4 regions of the Ancylobacter sp. WKF20 genome follow, and region 1 is predicted to be linked to each of the others. Evidence: predicted binding sites of a transcription regulator. Region 1 holds the regulator's gene; each other region holds the start of a gene.
What was found. Region 1 encodes PhoB, which activates phosphate uptake and scavenging genes when phosphate is short. Its sites were predicted from a motif close to TGTCATNNANCTGTCAT; they were not measured.
Positions count from the first base shown of each region.

Region 2: a site for PhoB is predicted at 2,931-2,947, ahead of phnC (phosphonate ABC transporter ATP-binding protein). Genes of this name have one in related genera too.
Region 3: a site for PhoB is predicted at 2,531-2,547, ahead of AncyloWKF20_RS16185 (GNAT family N-acyltransferase). Genes of this name have one in related genera too.
Region 4: a site for PhoB is predicted at 2,508-2,524, ahead of AncyloWKF20_RS07015 (esterase-like activity of phytase family protein). Genes of this name have one in related genera too.

Region 1 covers NZ_CP121679.1:3,667,377-3,672,112, forward strand. The annotation lists gene AncyloWKF20_RS16905 (methylated-DNA--[protein]-cysteine S-methyltransferase) at 1-471, shown strand, start outside; gene AncyloWKF20_RS16910 (hypothetical protein) at 487-1,890, opposite strand; gene phoB (phosphate regulon transcriptional regulator PhoB) at 2,135-2,836, opposite strand; gene phoU (phosphate signaling complex protein PhoU) at 2,869-3,582, opposite strand; gene pstB (phosphate ABC transporter ATP-binding protein PstB) at 3,602-4,423, opposite strand; gene pstA (phosphate ABC transporter permease PstA) at 4,432-4,736, opposite strand, start outside.
Region 2 covers NZ_CP121679.1:70,260-74,995, reverse strand. The annotation lists gene phnE (phosphonate ABC transporter, permease protein PhnE) at 28-849, opposite strand; gene phnD (phosphonate ABC transporter substrate-binding protein) at 1,021-2,022, opposite strand; gene phnC (phosphonate ABC transporter ATP-binding protein) at 2,037-2,882, opposite strand; gene AncyloWKF20_RS00330 (hypothetical protein) at 3,378-3,839, shown strand; gene AncyloWKF20_RS00325 (hypothetical protein) at 3,940-4,137, shown strand; gene AncyloWKF20_RS00320 (hypothetical protein) at 4,144-4,736, opposite strand, start outside.
Region 3 covers NZ_CP121679.1:3,505,031-3,509,766, forward strand. The annotation lists gene gshB (glutathione synthase) at 1-346, shown strand, start outside; gene AncyloWKF20_RS16175 (DUF1150 domain-containing protein) at 459-743, opposite strand; gene AncyloWKF20_RS16180 (Hsp20 family protein) at 791-1,213, opposite strand; gene AncyloWKF20_RS16185 (GNAT family N-acyltransferase) at 1,386-2,474, opposite strand; gene AncyloWKF20_RS16190 (YifB family Mg chelatase-like AAA ATPase) at 3,650-4,736, opposite strand, start outside.
Region 4 covers NZ_CP121679.1:1,529,962-1,534,697, reverse strand. The annotation lists gene AncyloWKF20_RS07030 (TRAP transporter large permease subunit) at 1-407, opposite strand, end outside; gene AncyloWKF20_RS07025 (TRAP transporter small permease subunit) at 407-1,033, opposite strand; gene AncyloWKF20_RS07020 (TRAP transporter substrate-binding protein) at 1,180-2,319, opposite strand; gene AncyloWKF20_RS07015 (esterase-like activity of phytase family protein) at 2,588-4,736, shown strand, end outside.

The sequences.
Region 1 (4,736 bases):
AGCCCCACCCATCTGCACCTGCTCGAATTCGTCGAGCGGCGCGGCCTGCCGGCCGAGATCGCCCGGCTGCGCCAGGGCGTGAAGGGCGCGCTCGGCATTGGCAGCACGGCGCCGACCGAGCAAATCCGCGCCGAGCTCGGCGCCTACTTCGCCGGGCGCTCGGCGGATTTCGCGACGCCCGTCGCGCTCGACGGCAGCGCCTTCACCCGCGCCGTCTGGGCGGAGCTGCGGCGCATCCCGGCGGGGGAGAGCGTGAGCTATGCCGAGATCGCCCGCCGCATCGGCACGCCCGCGGCCATTCGCGCGGTGGCGCGGGCGAACGGCGCCAACCAGCTGGCCCTCATCATCCCCTGCCACCGCGTCATCGGCGCGGATGGCGCGCTCACCGGCTATGGCGGCGGCCTCTGGCGCAAGCAGCGCCTGCTGGAGATCGAGGCGCAGTACCGCGTGCGGCCGCAGCGGACGGGGTGAGGCGCGCGTCTTTCCCTACAGCGCTAGGACGCGGCGCGCGTGGCGCGCGCGGGCAATGCAGGCCAGCGAGGTGACGATGACCAGTGCCGCGAACACGCCGGGCGGGAAGATGTAGCGCGCATCCCCCGCCGGGGCGGCGACGAAGAGCAGTCCCAGAAAACCGAGCGTGCCGGCATAGAGCGCGAGCGGCAGTATTGCGCCCCGCCGGTCGATCCACAGCGCCGGCAGCAGGAAGAACAGGGCAAGCCCCGCCAGCACATAGCCACGCCGCCACGGCGCGTTGGCGCCCTCGACGATCATCTGGATGAGGCGGGCCGCGCGCTCGGGAAAGGCCAGGGTGAAGCCGTAGGGATTGTCGTCGATGCCGCCATGGGTCGGGTAATAGGTGACGGGGGTGTTGAGGCCCATCTGCTGCTCGAACACCGCAAGGCGGGTGGCGAGATAGCAGCCGGGATGCGCGACCAGAATCTCCCGCCAGCGCTGCTCGATGGCCGGCACGCTGCGCCACACATAGCGGGTGCCGAGGCGCTCATTCCATAGCGGCGTGTCGAAGGTCAGGTTGATATGGCGGGGATTGTACAGCGCCCGCAGCTCCTCCACCGTGAACGGGTCGCCGGGGGTGACGACATCGGTCAGCAGGGACTGCCCGGCGCAGACCGAGGTGCCGGCGATGTCCCACAGCTTGATGTTCGTCATCATCGGCGCGACCGACGGCAGCCGCTGGAGGTCCGGCAGGCGCCAGAGCGTGCTCGCATAGGCAAGAGCCAGCGTCACCACGATGCCGAGACCGGCCGCCGCCTGCTGCCGGCCGGTCGATGCGGGACCGGCGGGCCGCCAGACGACCAGCAGCATGAAGGGCAGCACCAGCGGCAGGGCGTTGTAGCGCAGTGCGATGGAGATGGTGACGCAGGCGAACAGCGCGAGGAATCTCGCCCAGGAGAAGCGGCGCGTGCCTGAGAGCCAAAGGGCGACCGCCATGACGGCGAAGGTGCCGACGGTCACGTCCTTCCACAGCACGATCAGGGCGCCGAGCAGCGTGGGAAACGCGACGAACAGGCCGAAGAACATCGCCATGAGCGGGACCGACACGGTGGCCGATGGCGCGAGATGGCGGATGATGAGGTTGGCCGAGAGGAACAGGGCGAAGGACTGGAAGAGCAGCAGCCCGCCGGGATTGCCGGGCAGGTGCCGGAAGATGAAGAACAGATAGTCATGCACGGGCGGCCATAGCGCCGTGTCGACCCCCTCAATGGACTGGCGGTAGGCATAGAGGCTGTCGAACGACATCAGCCCCGGCCAGACTGTGAAGGCGATAAAGGCGGTCGCGAGGCCCGCCAGCAGGAAGGCGGCCCATAGATCGGCCCGTCGGGCCTCGCCGGCGTCTGCCTCCGGCAGAGGCGCGCTCTCGGGCGCTGACATTGACGTGACCATCCGCTCTCCATCGGGAGGACCGCGCCGGCAGGGAGCGAATGAGACGCGCACCGTCGCGGTAGGCGGATGATGTTTCATATCCCGCCGCGGGAGGCAACGCGGCAGGGGCGCGGTAGGGGCTGGCACGCGGGCTCCGCGCCTTCATGAAAAAGCCGCCGGTCCTCGCGGATCGGCGGCTTGTCATTCAGGTTCCGCGCCTAGGGCACGGGGGCGAACATCGCTTCGCCCCCGCTCAATGGGCGCGGGCGAACATCTCGTTGAACGAGTAGCCCGAGCCGCGCACGGTGCGGATGGGGTCCGGCTGGCGCGGGCGATTGAGCGCCTTGCGCAGGCGGCCGACATGCACGTCGACCGTGCGCTCGTCGATATAGACGTCCTGGCCCCACACGCCATCGAGCAGTTGCTCGCGCGAATAGACCCGGCCGGGCGACTGCATGAGGAATTCGAGCAGCCGGAATTCGGTCGGGCCGAGATGCAGCTCGCGCCCGGCGCGGTGGACGCGCTTGGTCTCGCGGTCGAGCTCGATGTCGCCGGCGCGCAAGAGCGTCGAGACATGCTCGGGCTTGGCCCGGCGCAGCAGGGCCCGCACGCGGGCGACCAGCTCGGGCACCGAGAAGGGCTTCACCACATAGTCGTCGGCGCCGGTGGCGAGGCCGCGCACCCGCTCGGTCTCCTCGCCGCGGGCGGTGAGCATGAGAACGGGCATGCGCTCGGTCTCCGGCCGGGCCCGCAGGCGCCGGCACAGCTCGATGCCGGAGAGGCCCGGCAGCATCCAGTCGAGGATCAGGAGGTCCGGCACGCTCTCGCGCAGCCGGGTCTCCGCCTCGTCGCCGCGCCCCACGCTGTCGACGGCATAGCCTTCGGATTCGAGGTTGTAGCGCAGCAGGAGGGTGAGGGGCTCCTCATCCTCCACGATCAGAATATTGGTGGGCATGGCGTCATCCCCGGTCGTCGGTCACGCCGGCCTCAGGCCGGGAAGGGCAGCGAGGTGAGGCTGCTGGTATCCTGCTTCGGCCGCTCGTCGGTGAGCTGCTGACCGGTGGCGAGATAGTTCACGGTCTCGGCGATGTTGGTGGCGTGGTCGCCGATGCGCTCGATGTTCTTGGCGCAGAACAGCAGATGCGTGCACAGCGAGATGTTGCGCGGATCCTCCATCATATAGGTCAGGAGTTCGCGGAACAGCGAGGTGTAGAGGACGTCGATGTCGCCATCGCGGCGCCAGACTTCCAGCGCGCGGTCATTGTCGCGGCTGGCATAGGAGTCCAGCACCATCTTGAGTTGCTCCAGCACCATGCCGGACATGTGCTCGACGCCGCGCACCAGCTTCTGCGGGTGGAACTCGCCGGTCAGCGCCAGCACGCGCTTGGCGGTGTTCTTGGCGAGGTCGCCGATGCGCTCGAGGTCGTTGGCGATGCGCATGGCGGCCACGATCTCGCGCAGGTCGCCGGCCAGCGGCTGGCGGCGGGCGATGGTGAGGATGGCCTTTTCCTCGATCTCGCGCTGGAGCAGGTCGACCGGGCCGTCGAGCACGATCACCTTCTGGGCGAGCTCGGTGTCGCGCTTGACCAGCGCCTCGACCGAATCCGCGACGAGGCGCTCGGCCTGACCACCCATCTCCACCACGCGGCGGCTGAGTTCCTTGAGGTCGGCGTCGAAGGACGAAACGATATGTTCGGTCATGGGAGGCTCCTCTGCCGGCTCAGCCGAAGCGGCCGGTGATGTAGTCGCGGGTGCGGGCCTCGCGCGGATTGGTGAAGATCTCGTTCGACGCGGCGACCTCGATCAGCTCGCCGAGATAGAAGAAGGAGGTGATGTCGGCGCAGCGCGCCGCCTGCTGCATGTTGTGCGTCACGATGACGATGGTGAATTCCTGCTTCAGCTCGTCGATCAGGTCCTCGATCTTCGAGGTCGAGATCGGGTCGAGCGCCGAGGTGGGCTCGTCGAGCAGGATCACTTCCGGGCGCACGGCGATGGTGCGGGCGATGCACAGGCGCTGCTGCTGGCCGCCGGACATGCCGAGCGCGGAGGTGTGGAGACGGTCCTTGGTCTCCTCCCAGATCGCCGCCTTGCGCAGGCACCACTCCACGCGCTCGTCCATCTGCGCCTTGGAGAGCCGCTCATGCAGCTTCACGCCGAAGGCGATGTTGTCATAGATCGACATCGGGAAGGGCGTCGGCTTCTGGAACACCATGCCGATGCGCGAGCGCACCACGGTGGAGTCCAGCTCCTTGGAGAGCAGGTCGACGCCGTCGAACAGGATCTTCCCTTCCGCGCGCTGGCCCGGATAGAGCTGGTACATGCGGTTGAAGATGCGCAGCAGCGTGGACTTGCCGCAGCCCGAGGGGCCGATCATCGCGGTGACGCGCTTCTCGGGGATCTCGAAATTGATGTTCTTCAGGGCGTGGTTGTCGCCATAGAAGAAATTCAGCCCCTCGACCTTGAGCTTGGGCTCGGCGGACGGCGCGGTGGCGCGGTTCACGGCGGAGGCGATGTCGATCGACGTTTCAGCAGCGAAATTCATGGTCCGTCTCACTTCATCTTCGCCAGGACGAGGCGGGAAAGAATGTTCAGGGTCAGCACCCCGACGGTGATGATGAGCGCGCCGGCCCAGGCCAGGGCGACCCAGTCCTCGAAGGGGCTGGCGGCGTACTGATAGATGGCGATCGGCAGCGAGGCCATCGGCGCGTTGAGGCTGATCGACCAGCCATTATTGCCGAGCGAGGTGAACAGCAGCGGCGCGGTCTCGCCGGCGGCGCGGGCGACGGCCAGCAGGATGCCGGTGACGATGCCGGCGCGGGCCGCGCGCCAGGTGATGAAGGTCACGACCTTCCACT
Region 2 (4,736 bases), 1.0 Mb from region 1:
CCTTGGGCCCGCTGCGTCACCCCGTGCTCAGATGAAACGCTTGCGGATGTTCTGGCTCACCATGTCCAGCAGCGAGACGGTGAGGATGACGATGATGAGGATCGCCGCCGCCTGCGAGTAAAGGAAGCCGCGCATCGTCTCGTTGAAGGTCATGCCGATGCCGCCGCCGCCGACGATGCCGAGCACGGTGGCCGAGCGCACATTCGATTCAAAGCGGTAGAGCGCGTAGGAGATCCACAGCGGCAGCACCTGCGGCAGCACGCCATAGATGATCTCCTGCAGCCAGGTGCCGCCGGTGCCGCGAATGCCCTCGACGGGGGCGGGGTCGATCGCCTCCACCGCCTCGGAGAACAGCTTGGCGACGACGCCCGTGGTGTGGATGAACAGCGCCAGCACGCCGGCGAAGGGGCCGAGGCCGACGGCGGCGATGAAGATCAGCGCGAAGACCAGCTCGTTGATGGCGCGGCAGGCATCCATCACCCGGCGGATCGGGAAGGCGACCCAGCGCGGCACGACATTGTCGGCCGAGAGGATGCCGAAGGGGATGCCGGCGATCACCGCCAGCAGCGTGCCCCAGATGGCGATGGCCAGCGTCTCCAGCATCGCGTTGAAATAGACGTCGATGTCGGTGAAGTCGGGCCGCAGGAAGTCGGCGCCCAGTGTCGCCATGTTGCCGGCGTCGCGCACCAGCTGCGCCGGGTCCATCTCCGCCTCATGCCAGGAGAACACCAGCACCGTCACGCCAGCCGCCGCGATGGCGAGGCGGGCGAGACGCGTGGTCAGCGGCGTGTGCGGCGGGGCCGGCAGCGCGGCGACGGCGGAGCGGTGGGCGGCAGCAGAGCTGGTCATGGGGCGAGACAATCCGTCCGGGAGATCCGAGGGCGGGAGCAGCCGAAACCGGCTGCCACGAAGACGGGGCGGCACGCGGGCCGCCCCGGATCGGCGAGAAACGGGGCGGCGCAGACGCCGCCGCTTCTTGGGTAGAGAACGGGGCGGCGCAGGCGCCGCCCCTATGCCACCTCACATGGAGGGGAGCTTCTTCTGCTGCTCGTCGAGGGCGGCGAGCTTGGCGTCGATTTCCTTGATCTTCGCGGCCTTCTCGTCAGCCGAGAGCTTCTCGTCGTTCTGCGCCTTGACCTTCGCCTTGAACAGCTCGAGCTGGCGGATCGGGATCAGCTGGGCGTCGGAGGAGGCGAGGAAGGGGCCCCAGCCGTCCGAGGTCTTGGCGAGCACGGCGCGGGCCGCCTCGATCTCTTCCGGCGTGCCGTTGCGGCCATAGGTCATGAAGAAGGTGTAGATCTTCGCCTTCAGGTCGGCCGGCAGGTCCTTGCGCCACACGATCGGGTCGCCGGCGATCATCGGCGAGCGCCACACTTCCTTGATCTTCTTCGCCTCTTCCGGGCGGGTCATCTGCAGGCGGGTCATGTTTTCGGTGTTGTTGGTCGCGAAGTCGACCTGCTTGTTGGCCACCGCGAGCAGGTTGCTCTCATGGTTGCCGCTGACGACGCGCTTGTAGCACTTCACCGGGTCGACATTGTTCATCGCGAACACGTAGTAGCTCGGGACCAGGAAGCCCGAGGTCGAGTTCGGATCGCCATTGCCGAAGTTATAACCCTTCGAGCAATCAAGGATGTCCTTGAGGTTGTTGATGTCGCTGCGGTCGACATTGGTGACGATCAGCGAGTAATAGCCCGAGGAACCGTCCGGCTTGGCGGTCTTGACGAACACTTCGCCATTGGCGCGGTCCACCGCTTCCATGGCCGACTTGTTGCCGAACCAGCCGATATCGACCTTCTTGAAGCGCATGCCCTCGATGACGCCGGCATAGTCGCCGACGAAGAACGGCTTCACCGGCACGCCGATGGCCTTTTCCATGTCCTTGAGCAGGGGCTCGAAGCTCTTGGCGAGGTTCGCCGAGGACTCGGTGGAGATGAAGCCGAAGTTCAGCTCCTTGACTTCCTGCGCCGCCAGCGGGGCGGTCAGGCCGGCGAGCACGAGGCCGGCCGCGAGAATGCGCTTCATGGATGTCGCTCCTGTCAGGATACGGTCTGGATGTCGGGGGTCTCGGCCGGCACGGAGGCGCCGACGACGAACTGGCTGGGCAGGATCAGCTCCTCGGCGCTGGCGCCGTAGAGCTCGGTCAGGAACGCGGCGTTGATCTGCGACGCCGGGCCGTCAAACACGACGCGGCCGGCATTCATCGCCACCACGCGGTCGAAATAGGCGGTGGCGTAGTCCACCTGGTGCAGCGAGACGACCAGCGCGATGCCGTGGTCGCGGCTCATCGTCACCAGCGTGTCCATCACCCGCTTGGCGGATTTCGGGTCGAGCGAGGCGATGGGCTCGTCCGCCAGCACGAGCTTGGCGCCCTGCACCAGCGCGCGGGCAATGGCGACGCGCTGCTGCTGGCCGCCGGAGAGTTCGCGCGCCCGCTTCATGGCGTGCTGGGCGATGCCGACCTCGGCCAGCGCGGCATAGGCGGTGCGGCGCTCATCGTCGTTGAACAGGCCGAGCGTGCCGCGCAGCACGCTGATGCGCCCGAGCGCGCCGACCAGCACATTGGTCAGCACCGACATGCGCCCGGCGAGCGCGAATTGCTGGAACACGAGGCCGATATGCCGGCGCGCCGCGCGCACATCACCGGCGAGCCTGCCGCCTTCCTGCACCTTCACGCCGAAGGAATGCACCGCGCCGGAGCCCTGCCCCTGCGGATCGGCGAGAATGAGGCCCGCGGCGAGGCGGATCAGCGTCGACTTGCCGGAGCCGGAGGCCCCGATGAGCGCCACGCGCTCGCCCGGCTGGATGGTCAGCGAGACATTCTCCACGGCGCGCATGGCGCCATAGGTCTTGCTCACACGGTCGAGTTGAAGCGCTGCCGCCATCGGATCTCCGCCGGCCTGTGAAAGACCGGCTTGGGGTAGTCCCGGGCGATGACACGTCGATGAAGCCCATGCGACAGTTCCGTGAACCTCCCGGACCTAACGTCATCCCGGACGGCCAAAGGCCGATCCGGGATCGCGAGCCGCCACTGACCAGGAAAGCGTGGCGTACGATCCCGGCTCTCCGCTGCGCTCCGGCCGGGATGACGGCTGTGGGGCCCGTGTCCCGGACGCCTGCAGCGCCAGCGGAAGGCGAGCCGGGACCCAGCGGACGAGTCTTTGGCCGTCTCTCGTGACGGCAGAGAACAACAAAGCCGCCTGCGGCGGAGTCTCCCCTGGGCCCCGGATCATCGCCGCGCCCTGCGCGGCTTGTCCGGGGAACGGGTGAGCTGCCTCCCCGCATTGACCCCCGCTCTCCCCGCCCCCACCATGGCGCGGGGCGCGCGCCGCAGGGCGCGGACGGCGCGGCCGCGCAGGGACGCTTCTATCGGGGGACGCATGTATTACGCGATCATTCTGCTCACCATGGTGATCCTGCCAGTGGTGAGCATCGCCGGCGAACTCGCGACCACCAGCGGCGTCGGCGCCTTCGTCGTGGTCGCCATCAAATGGTTCGCCTTCTGGGCGGTGGGCGTGCGACTGCTGCTCGCCGGCGTCACGCAGATCTGGAAGCCGGCCTTCACCGTGAAGGGCATTCTCGGCATCGACGAGCCGCGCGCCCATGTACTGGCGCAGGAGCTTGGCTTCGCCAATGTCGCCATCGGCCTGACCGGCCTGCTGTCGCTGGTGTTTTCCGCCTGGGTGCTGCCGGTGGCGCTGGTCGGCGGCCTGTTCCTCGGCCTCGCCGGCCTCAACCACGCCCGCCGCCCGCACCGCAACCTGCGCGAGACGGTCGCCATGTATTCCGACCTCTGGGCGGCGATCATCCTGCTGGCGGCACTGCTGCTCAGCCTGGTGTGAGGACTATACTCGGCAAGGGTCCGTGGACACAGGGCAATGCACACGGATTGCAAAACAACCTGTGGTAGCGTTTCATGAGCTGTCAGATGGGGGCAGAGCCATGATCCTGATCAAATTGACCCGACCCGACAAATCCGCCGTCTTCATCAATGCCGATGAAATCCAGTCTTTCGCGGAGGCGCCGCCAGATACGGCGGCGAAGCCCGGCCTGACGCGGGTCACGTTTCGCAGCCGGGGACAACAGGACGTCGCGGAGACGCCCGAACAGGTCGCGGCAGCTCTTGGCTTTACGGGCTAGCTCGCCCTACCGCCCGCGAAACCCGACATAGCCGCCCTCCCCGTCGAACAGCACGTCATAGCCGTTCAGCAGGTGGAACGAGGTGTTCACGAACACCCGGTCCGGGGCGACGCGCAGATGGATCGCCTCGGGGGCGAGCGGGGAGCCGTCGCCGACGGTGAAGGCGTAGAGCGGAAAAGCCTGCACTCCCGCGCCGACGCTGATGGCGACCTGCGTGCCCTCCGGCAGCGTGCGGGCGGGTGACCCGTCCGCACCTACCCCCGCGGCCCCGGCCTGCGCGGCGGGCACGGTCATGAACATGGCGCCGACGCCGGTATCGACCAGCGCGCTGCCGCAGGCGGGCGGGGTCGCGCCATTCAGGCTGATGCAAGCGGGCGTCGGCTGCCAGTCCGTGCCATCCGGCCGGCGCTCCAGCTTGAGGTAGCGGAAGGGCCCGCGCGTATTGGCGGCGGTGAGGCCGATATGCACGCCCTCCGTGGTGAGGATGTAGCCCTGCCGGCGCGGGCGCTCGCCCGGCGCGATGTTGAGCAGCGGGTTCTTGTCCGGCGTGCTCTGGCTCTGCCGGTCGGCCTCGCGGGCAAAGCCCACGCCGACCATGG
Region 3 (4,736 bases), 160 kb from region 1:
GTTTCTTCCGGCGGTTAGCGCCGGCGACAAGCGCATCATCCTGATCGACGGCGTGTTCGCCGGGGCGGTGAACCGGGTGCCGAGCGCGGGCGACCTGCGCTCCAATATGGTGCGCGGCGGCGCGGCGAAGGAGACGGACCTTACCCCCCGCGAGCGCGAGATCTGCGAGCGGCTCGGCCCCTCGCTGCGGGAAAAAGGCTTGCTGCTCACGGGGATAGACGTGATCGGCGGCTATCTCACCGAGATCAACGTGACCGCCCCGACCGGGCTGCGCGCCATTGAGCGGCTGGGTGGCGGCAACCTCGCGGCCAAGGTGTGGGACGCGATCGAGGCCCGGCGCGGCTGACAAACAAAACGGCCGGCCGCGGGGTTTTTCCCCTCGGCCGGCCGTGGATTGTCAGTGCAGTCGGGTGGACGATCAGGCCGATGAGGCCGATCCGTCCAGCTCAACTGACCGATCAGTGCAGGCTCAGCGTTACCAGCTCGTTCTGCTGCGCGGAGGCGATCGCCGCCTCGCGGCTGTCGGTCAGCATGATCGGCGTGCCGTCGGCGGCATTCAGCGTGTAGAGCTGCAGCCCCGGCGCGAGGCGCGCCTGCGGAAACATCTCCGCCGCCTGTTCCGAACGGATGGGTTTCACATAGGCGATATGCCCGTCGCCGAGATTGGCGAAGGCTTCGGGGGACAGCGCCCCGGCCATGGCCTCGCCAACCGAGGCCGCATCAATCTGGAAGTCATTGGTCATGGTCCGCGACTCCTTTCGTAGCTGTCGAGACCGGATTTCGGGCACCCTCACTCGTCGGTCGCTATGGTGATACGTCGGACGACGCGTTCCGGTTCCGGTCGGACGAGATCGACCGACAGGAGACCGTTCTTCAGCTCGGCGCCGAGAACCCGCATGCCATCGGCCAGCACGAAGGTGCGCTGGAACTGGCGGGCGGCGATGCCGCGATGAAGATAGACACGCTCGGTCTCGTCGACCTGGCGGCCGCGGATCACGAGTTCCTTCTCCTCGACGGTGACGTCGAGCTGCTCGCGGGTGAAACCGGCGACGGCCAGCGTGATGCGCAGGCGGTCCGGCTCCCCGGTGAGGCAGACCCGCTCCACATTATAGGGCGGATAGCCGTCCGAGCCTTTCATGACGCGGTCGAGCGCCCGCTCGACCTCATCAAAGCCGAGCAGGAAGGGGCTCGACAGCGAGGGAATACGCGACATGCTCCCAAAGTCCTTGTCTGAAGCGACTTTGCGTGATGGGACCCGGTGACGGCGTCCCGTTGCGCTCAGATATGGGAGAGGGCGGCGTGGCGCGCAAGATCATTGGCGCCGGGCCTGCGCGAAAAGGCCGCGCGCGATGCATCGCCGGCGGGATCGCCGATCCGTCCGCCGTTCAGGCGGCGTGGCGCTCGCCATTGACGCCGAAATGATCGAGATAGCGCGGGCTGATGCGCTCGACCGGCAGCACGATCAGCACATCCGTCGTGCCGAACTGGTGATCGACCACGGCGCCGCGGCCGATCTGCGCGCCGAGCCGCAGATAGCCCTTGATGAGCGGCGGCAGTTCGTTCAGCGCCGCCTTGGCGTCGAGCCCCTCGACCGGCACGAGGTCCATGCGCGCGGCGTGGCGGGGCAGGGCGTCGGCCGACCATTCCGGATCGACCGGGGCGAAATGATGCAGGAAGGCGAGCGGGCGGGCGAGCGCCGCCGGATTAGTGCCTTCCAGGCTGGCGCAGCCGAACATCACATCAATGCCGTGCTGGCGGACATAGGCCCAGATGCCGTGCCAGAGCAGCTCCACTGTGCGCTTGGTGCGGTAGGGGCGCAGCACGCAGGAGCGGCCGAGCTCCAGGAAGCGCCGGCCGGGATGGCGGGCGAGCAGCGGGGCGATGTCGAACTCGCCCGCCGTGTAGAAGCCGCCATGGCGCTGGGCGATCTCCTGCCGCAGCAGCCGGTAGGTGCCGACCACGCGCGGCACGGCGCGGCCGCGCACCATGCGGCAATTGTCATGGTCGAGCACCAGAAGGTGGTCGCAAATGGCGTCGAACGCGTCGACATCGCGCCGGGCGAGGCGGGCGGCGGCGGCGGGGATCGCCGACATCTCCTCATAGAACACCTCGTAGCGCAGGCGCTGGGCGCGGCGCACATCGGCCGCCGTCACCGCGAGGCGCACTTCCAGCGCGCCGATGCGCCCGAGCACCACCGGCCCGCCGGGCGAGCGGCTCTCGCGGTGGCGCAGGCCCGAATAGGAACGCAGCGCCGGCATGAAGCGGGAGGGGTCGAGCGCCGCCGGCACGAGGCGCAGCGGGGCGGGGGTCGACGGGGTGGAGGTTGAAGCGGCACGAGCGGGGCGCAGCGGCCGCAGCAGCGCCGGGGCGAGCACGGAGGGGCGGAGGAAAGCGGGCTTCAGCAGCGCCCGCAGGACCGAGGCGGCGGTGGCAGGCGCCGTTTCGACAGTCGCGTCGGCCAGCATCTCGGTCATCACAATCCCCCGGCTCCGGTCGATTATATCGATCCCCCGAGAAGAATCACATCTCTAGGACGCGCATGTGACAGGCGGCGGGCGTGGCGGGTCGGCCTGGCACCGTCCGCCCCGGGCCATTCCCGCCAGATGTCCGCCGCCTCCCCCTCCGCAGGCGTCATCCCGGCCGGAGCGAAGCGGAGAGCCGGGATCGTCGGGGGGCTTTCGCGGCGCGCGATCCCGGCTCGGCCTTCGGCCGTCCGGGATGACGTTTGAGTTTCAGTACGCCGTCATCCCCGGGCTTGACCCGGGGATCCACGTCTTTGGCGGCGTGCGGCGGCGGGGAGTCGTGGATGGCCGGGTCAAGCCCGGCCATGACGTCGTTAGGGTTGGGCGCCGCGTGGCTTGTCCGGGAAACGGTTTGGCCGCGCCCTTCTGCCGCGCCCGGCACGACGCAGGCCGTCGAGCTACCCCCTCCGCAGGCAGTCATCCCGGCCGCAGCGAAGCGGAGAGCCGGGATCGTTGGGGCATAGGTGGGGCACGATTCTGGCTCGGCGCGCGATCCCGTACCTGCGAGCGATCCCGGCTCGGCCGTTGGCCGTCCGGGATGACGTTGACCTTCAGCACGCCGTCATCCCCGGGCTTGACCCGGGGATCCACGTCTTTGGCGGCGTGCGGCGGGGAGTCGTGGATGGCCGGGTCAAGCCCGGCCATGACGTCGTTAGGGTGGGCGCCGCGTGGCTTGTCCGGGAAACGGTTTGGCCGCGCCCTTCTGCCGCGACCGGCACGATGCTGGCCGGCCATGTGCCTCTGCCGCGCCCGGCAGGACGCAGGCCGTCGAGCTACCCGTCCGCAGGTCGTCATCCCGGCCGGAGCGAAGCGGAGAGCCGGGATCGTTCGGGGGCTTCGGCGGGACACGATCCCGGCTCGGCGCGCGATCCCGTACCTGCGAGCGATCCCGGCTCGGCCGTTGGCCGTCCGGGATGACGCCTTTGCCCCTCACGCGTCCCTCCACATTCGCGCCCGTCATCCCCGGGCTTAACCCGGGGATCCACGTCTTTTCGATGCGTGCGGCGGCCGGGAGTCGTGGATGGCCGGGTCAAGCCCGGCCATGACGTCGTTAAGGTGTGTCGCGACCTCCGCTTTCTCGAAGCGTGGGTGCCACAACCCCGTCGGTTCGCCAGCCCCCCGCCCCCTCACGCCGCCGCGGCGGCGCGGTCGGCGGCGGAGCGGTAGGCGAGGGCTTCGGCGATCTGGGTGCGCCCGACGCTCTCGGCGCCGGCGAGGTCGGCCAGCGTGCGGGCGACGCGCAGCACGCGGTGATAGCCGCGCGCCGAGAGCCGCATCAGCCGGGCGGCGTCCGCCAGCAAAGCCGCGCCCGCCTCGTCCGGGGCGGCGATCTCCTCGAGGATCGGCCCGCTCGCCTCGGCATTGGTCGACAGGTCCGGGCGGCCGAGCGCGCGGAAGCGGGCGCGCTGGGCCTGCCGCGCCGCGCTCACGCGGGCGGCGACCGCCGCGCTCGGCTCGGAAGGGCCCGGCCGCACCAGATCAATCGCCGCCACGGCGGGCACGTCGAGATGCAGGTCGATGCGGTCGAGGAAGGGGCCGGAGAGCCGGTCCTGATACTCGCTGGCGCAGCGCGGCCCGCGCCGGCAGGTATGGCCGGGCTCGCCCGCGCGCCCGCAGCGGCAGGGATTCATCGCGGCGATGAGCTGGAAGCGGGCGGGATAGGCGATGCGGTGATTGGCGCGGGCGATCACCGCCTCGCCGGTCTCCAGCGGCTGGCGCAGCGAATCCAGCACGACGGGGGCGAATTCCGGCAGCTCGTCGAGGAACAGCACGCCATTATGGGCAAGCGAGACCTCGCCCGGCCGCGCCCGCATGCCGCCGCCCACCATGGCGGCCATGCTGGCGGAATGATGCGGGGCGCGGAACGGGCGGCGATTGGTGAGCGCGCCGCCCTGCAGGGCGCCGGCCACCGAGGCGATCATCGAGACCTCCAGCAGCTCGGCCGGGCCGAGCGGGGGCAGGATGGAGGGCAGGCGCTGCGCCAGCATCGACTTGCCGGCGCCCGGCGGGCCGCAGAGCAGGAGATTGTGCCGGCCGGCGGCGGCGATCTCGAGCGCCCGCTTGGCGGTTTCCTGCCCCTTCACCTCGGCGAGGTCCGGCAGCGCGGCGTTGCCGCCCTCAAGCCGGGGCTCGGGCCGGCCGAGCAGCTGGCGGCCGCTGAAATGATTGACCAGCTGCATGAGCGAGGCCGGCGCCAGCACCGGCATGTCCGGG
Region 4 (4,736 bases), 2.1 Mb from region 1:
GCACGCAGCATGGCCGGAAAGGCGAGCAGGCCCATCAGCGTCACCACGGCGCCGACGATGCCTGTGGCGGTGGCGAACAGCGCGCAGGTGATCAGCGTCGCCACGGCGAGGGAGCCGGGGATCCAGCCGGCCGCGAGCTGGATGGAACGGAACAGCCGGTCGAGGATGTTCGCCCGCTCGATCACATAGCCCATGAACAGGAAGAGCGGGATGGAAATCAGCACGTCATTCGCCATCACCGAATAGGTGCGCTGGACGAAGAGGTTGAAGATGCTGTCCCCTTGCGTGAAGTAGCCGAAGCCCACGCCCAGCGCCATCAGCGTGAAGGCGATGGGAAAGCCGAGCATCAGGAAAATCAGGAACAGCACCAGCATCAGGATGCCGAGGGCGGGGTCCGAAAGAAACATCACAGCGATCCCCGCGTGGTGGATTCACGTTCGATGGCGTTGAGGACGGCTTCGGGATCGTCCTTTGTGGCGGCTTCTTCGAGGATGATCTTCTCCATCTCCTCGACGTCGTGGAGGCGCTGGGGCCAGTCGCCGTCACGGATGCAGATCAGGCAGCGCACCACCTCGACGATGCCCTGCAGCAGCAGGAGCACGCCGGTGATGGGGATCAGCGCCTTGAACGGCCAGATCACCGGGCCGTCGGGGCTGAAGGAGGAGTGCTCGTTGAGCATGTAGGAGAGCTGGAAGTAGTTCCAGCCGGCATAGATCAGCGCGAGAATGCCGGGGAAGTAGAACAGGAAGAACAACACCAGGTCGCTCTTGGCCTGCGTCCGCGGCGACCATTTGCGGTACATGAAGTCGCCGCGCACATGGCCGTTGCGCGAGAGCGTGTAGGCGCCCGCCATCATGAACAGGGCGCCATAGAGCATCAGGCTGACATCGTAGGCCCAGGTGGTCGGATCGCGCAGGACATAGCGGCAGAACACCTCGTAGGTGATGGCCAGCATCAGGACGACGATGCACCAGGCGAAGGTCTTGCCGACAAAGGCGTTCAGCCGGTCAACGCCGAGCAGGAGGGATTGCATGGGACGGGCCTCGTCACGTGGGCACGCTTGAGGCATGGGCCGGCGCGGGGCCGCACGAAAGCGGCCGGCGCGGCGTCATGCCGGGGAGAGCAGCGGATGCGAAACGCCCCCCTCCGTAGCCGGAGAGGGGCGCCATCGGCGGTGGTTCAGGCCGTCTTGAAGAAGTGGTCGTAGGCGAACTTCGAGTCCGGCTCATATTCCAGCCGGAAGCCGACGATCCGCTTGGCCCATGCCTTCTGGCTGTCGACGACCTTCTTGAACACCGGGTCGGCGGAGAGGTTGGCGATGACCACGTCCCAGGCCTTGAGCTGGGCCTCCAGCACGGATCTGGGGGTCTGCAGAACCTTGACCCCGCGCGCCTTGATGGCCTCGAGATCCTTCGAGTAACGGTCCTGCGCCTTCCACATCATGGTGGCGGAGGTGGCGTCGGACGCGCCCTTGAGGATTTCCTGAACGTCCTTGGGCAGCCCGTCGAACTTGGTCTTGTTGAACAGGATCTCGAAGCATTCGAGCGCCTGATGATAGCTGCCGAGCATGTAGACCTTGGCGACGTCCGGGAAGCCGAGCACCAGGTCGGAGGAGGGGTTGTTGAACTCGGCGCCGTCGAGCAGGCCACGGTCGATGGCCGGCACGATTTCGCCGCCCGGTACGATGGTGACCGCCGCGCCGAATTCCTTGAACAGATCGGCGCCGAGGCCAACGGTCCGGTACTTCATGCCCTTCATGTCGGCGGGGCCGGTGATCTCCTTCTTGAACCAGCCGAGCGGCTGGCTCGGCATCGGCCCGGAGAGCATGCCGACCACGTTGAGCTTCAGCGTGTTCTGCACGAGGTCGTCATAAAGCTCCTGGCCGCCGCCATAGCGGACCCAGCCGAGCAGCTCGTCGGCGTCCCAGCCAAAGGCGGGGGCGGTGCCGAACAGCGAGAAGGCCTTGTTCTTGCCGTACCAATAGGCGGCGACGCCGTGACCGCCGTCGAGAATGCCGGACGACACCGCGTCGAGCATCTGGAAGGCGGGGACGACCGAACCGGCCGGCAGGATTTCCAGTTCCACGCGCCCGCCCGTCATCGCATTGACGCGCTTGACGTAGTCGCCGGCGAATTCGTGGAAGATGTCCTTGTTCGGCCAGGTGGACTGGAACTTCAGCTTGATGGGCGCCTGGGCATGCACCGCCGGGGCGGCGACCACGCTGGCGCCGGCCACCGCGGCCGCGGTGGTCATGAAACGGCGACGGCTTGTGCGGACGTCCTGACGCAGGTCCGCATTCTTCCCTGACGTGTCGGTCATGGGGATTCCTCCTATGGCGTTTCCTCGCGGGTCGAGCCCGCCGGGCGGCGCTTTTGCGCCTTGTCCCGATGCGCCAAGGAGACGATGACCCAAGGGTAAGTGCAAGCTCTAAATATCGGCATTTGCGGCGAAATGTTTCGACAAAAGTCGAATACTTCGGTGCCTTTGCGTCCGGCGCCGGCGGTTGCCGTCATGCCTCTGTCACGCAACGCCTTTTGAAGTGCGCGCCAGAGCGGGGCCTGCCCCCGCGTCAGACGAGGATTCTCCCATGCGCTCGCTTCTTCTCGCCGGTGTGTCCGCCCTGGTGCTGGGCCTTGCCCTGCCTGGCGCGCAGGCCCAGTCGCCCGCGCCGGTGTTCAACCGCATCGCCACCTTCAACGTGATCGACAACCTGCCGGCCGGTGCGGATGCCGCGAAGCCGACCTCGGCGGAAATCATCACCTTCACCGAAGACGGCAACACGCTGATCTACAGCGACAGCCCCGGCCAGCGCATCGGCTTTGTCGACATCACCGACCCGGCGGCGCCCAAGCCCGCGGGCGTGGTGGCGCTCGAGGGCGAGCCGACCACCACGGTGGTGATCGGCGGCAAGGCCTATGTCGGGGTGAACACCTCGGAGTCGAAGTCCAAGCCCTCCGGCCATCTCGCGGTGGTCGACATCGCCTCGCGCAAGGTCGAGGACAAGGTGGATCTCGGCGGCCAGCCGGACGCCGTCACCAAGAGCCCGGACGGGCGCTTCCTCGCCATCGCGATCGAGAATGAGCGCGACGAAGAGGTGAATGAGGGCGCCCTGCCGCAGCTGCCGGCCGGCAACCTGACCTATTTCGAGGTCAAGGACGGCCGTGTCGTCGACGCCTCGAAGAAGGTCGTGGAGCTCACCGGCCTTGCTGCCGTCGCCCCCGAAGACCCGGAGCCGGAATATCTCGACATCAATTCCAAGAACGAGGTGGTCATCACCCTGCAGGAGAACAACCACATCGTCGTGGTCGATCTCAACACCGGTAAGGTGACCGGCAGCTTCTCCGCCGGCACGGTCTCGCTCGACAAGATCGACACCAAGAAGGACGGGGTGATCGACCTCACCAGCGCGATCAAGGACACGCCGCGCGAGCCCGATACGGTGCAGTGGCTCGACGATGACCGCTTCGTCATCGCCAATGAAGGCGACTGGAAGGGCGGCACGCGCGGCTTCTCCATCTTCGACAAGACCGGCAAGCTGCTGTTCGACTCCGGCGTCGCGCCCGAACACATGGCCGTGCGCGTCGGGCACTATCCCGACAAGCGCAACAAGAAGGGCATCGAGATGGAGGGCGCGGAAGTCGCCACCTTCGATGGCCAGAAGCTGATCTTCGTCGCCTCCGAGCGCGGCTCGCTGGTCTATGTCTATCGCGACAAGGGCGGCGCGGAGGCCCCGGAGTTCCTGCAGGTTCTGCCGGGCGGCGTCGGGCCGGAGGGCCTGATGGCGATCCCCAAGCGCGACCTGTTCGTTACTGCCGCTGAGACCGATCTGCGCGAGGATGGCGGGATCGGGTCCGTCGTCACCGTGTATCAGCGCCAGCCCGGCGCCAAGCCGGCCTATCCGACCATCCTCTCCGAGAATGGCCCGGACGGACTGCCGATCTGGTGGTCGGCGCTTTCCGGCTTCGCGGCCGATCCGAAGGAGCCCGGCAAGCTCTACGCCGTGACCGACAGTGCCTATGCGCAGGCGCGCATCCTCACCGTCGACGCCACCAGCCTGCCGGCCAAGATCACCAAGGCGACCGTGCTTACCGTGGACGGCAAGCCGGCCAAGGGGCTCGACCTCGAGGGCATCGCGGTGCGCCCCGAGGGTGGCTTCTGGGTCGCCTCGGAAGGCAACCCGGAGAAGAAGGAGAACCCGACGCAGAACCTTCTGGTGCGGGTTGATGCCGATGGCACCGTCGCCGAGCAGATCGCGCTGCCCGAGGCGCTGGCCGCGCAGGCGACCCGCTTCGGCTTCGAGGGCGTCGCCGTCACCGGTTCGGGCGCCGACGAGACCGTGTGGCTCGCCGTGCAGCGCGAGTGGAAGGATGATCCGAAGGGCTTCGTGAAGATCCTCGCCTACAAGCCCGCCGACAAGAGCTGGACCTATGTGCGCTACCCGCTCGACAAGCCGGCCAAGGGCTGGATGGGCCTGTCCGAGCTGACCGCCTACAAGGACGGCTTCCTCGTCATCGAGCGCGACAATCAGGTCGGTCCGAACGCCAAGACCAAGAAGCTCACCTTCGTCTCGCTGAAGGGCGTGACCCCGGCTGCGCTTGGCAGCGAGGCTCAGCCGCCGGTTCTCACCAAGACCGAGGTGAAGGATCTGCTGCCGCTGCTCGCCGCCCCGCATGGCTATGTGCTCGACAAGGTCGAGAGCTTCACCATTGACGCCGTCGGTAACGCTTTCATCGTCA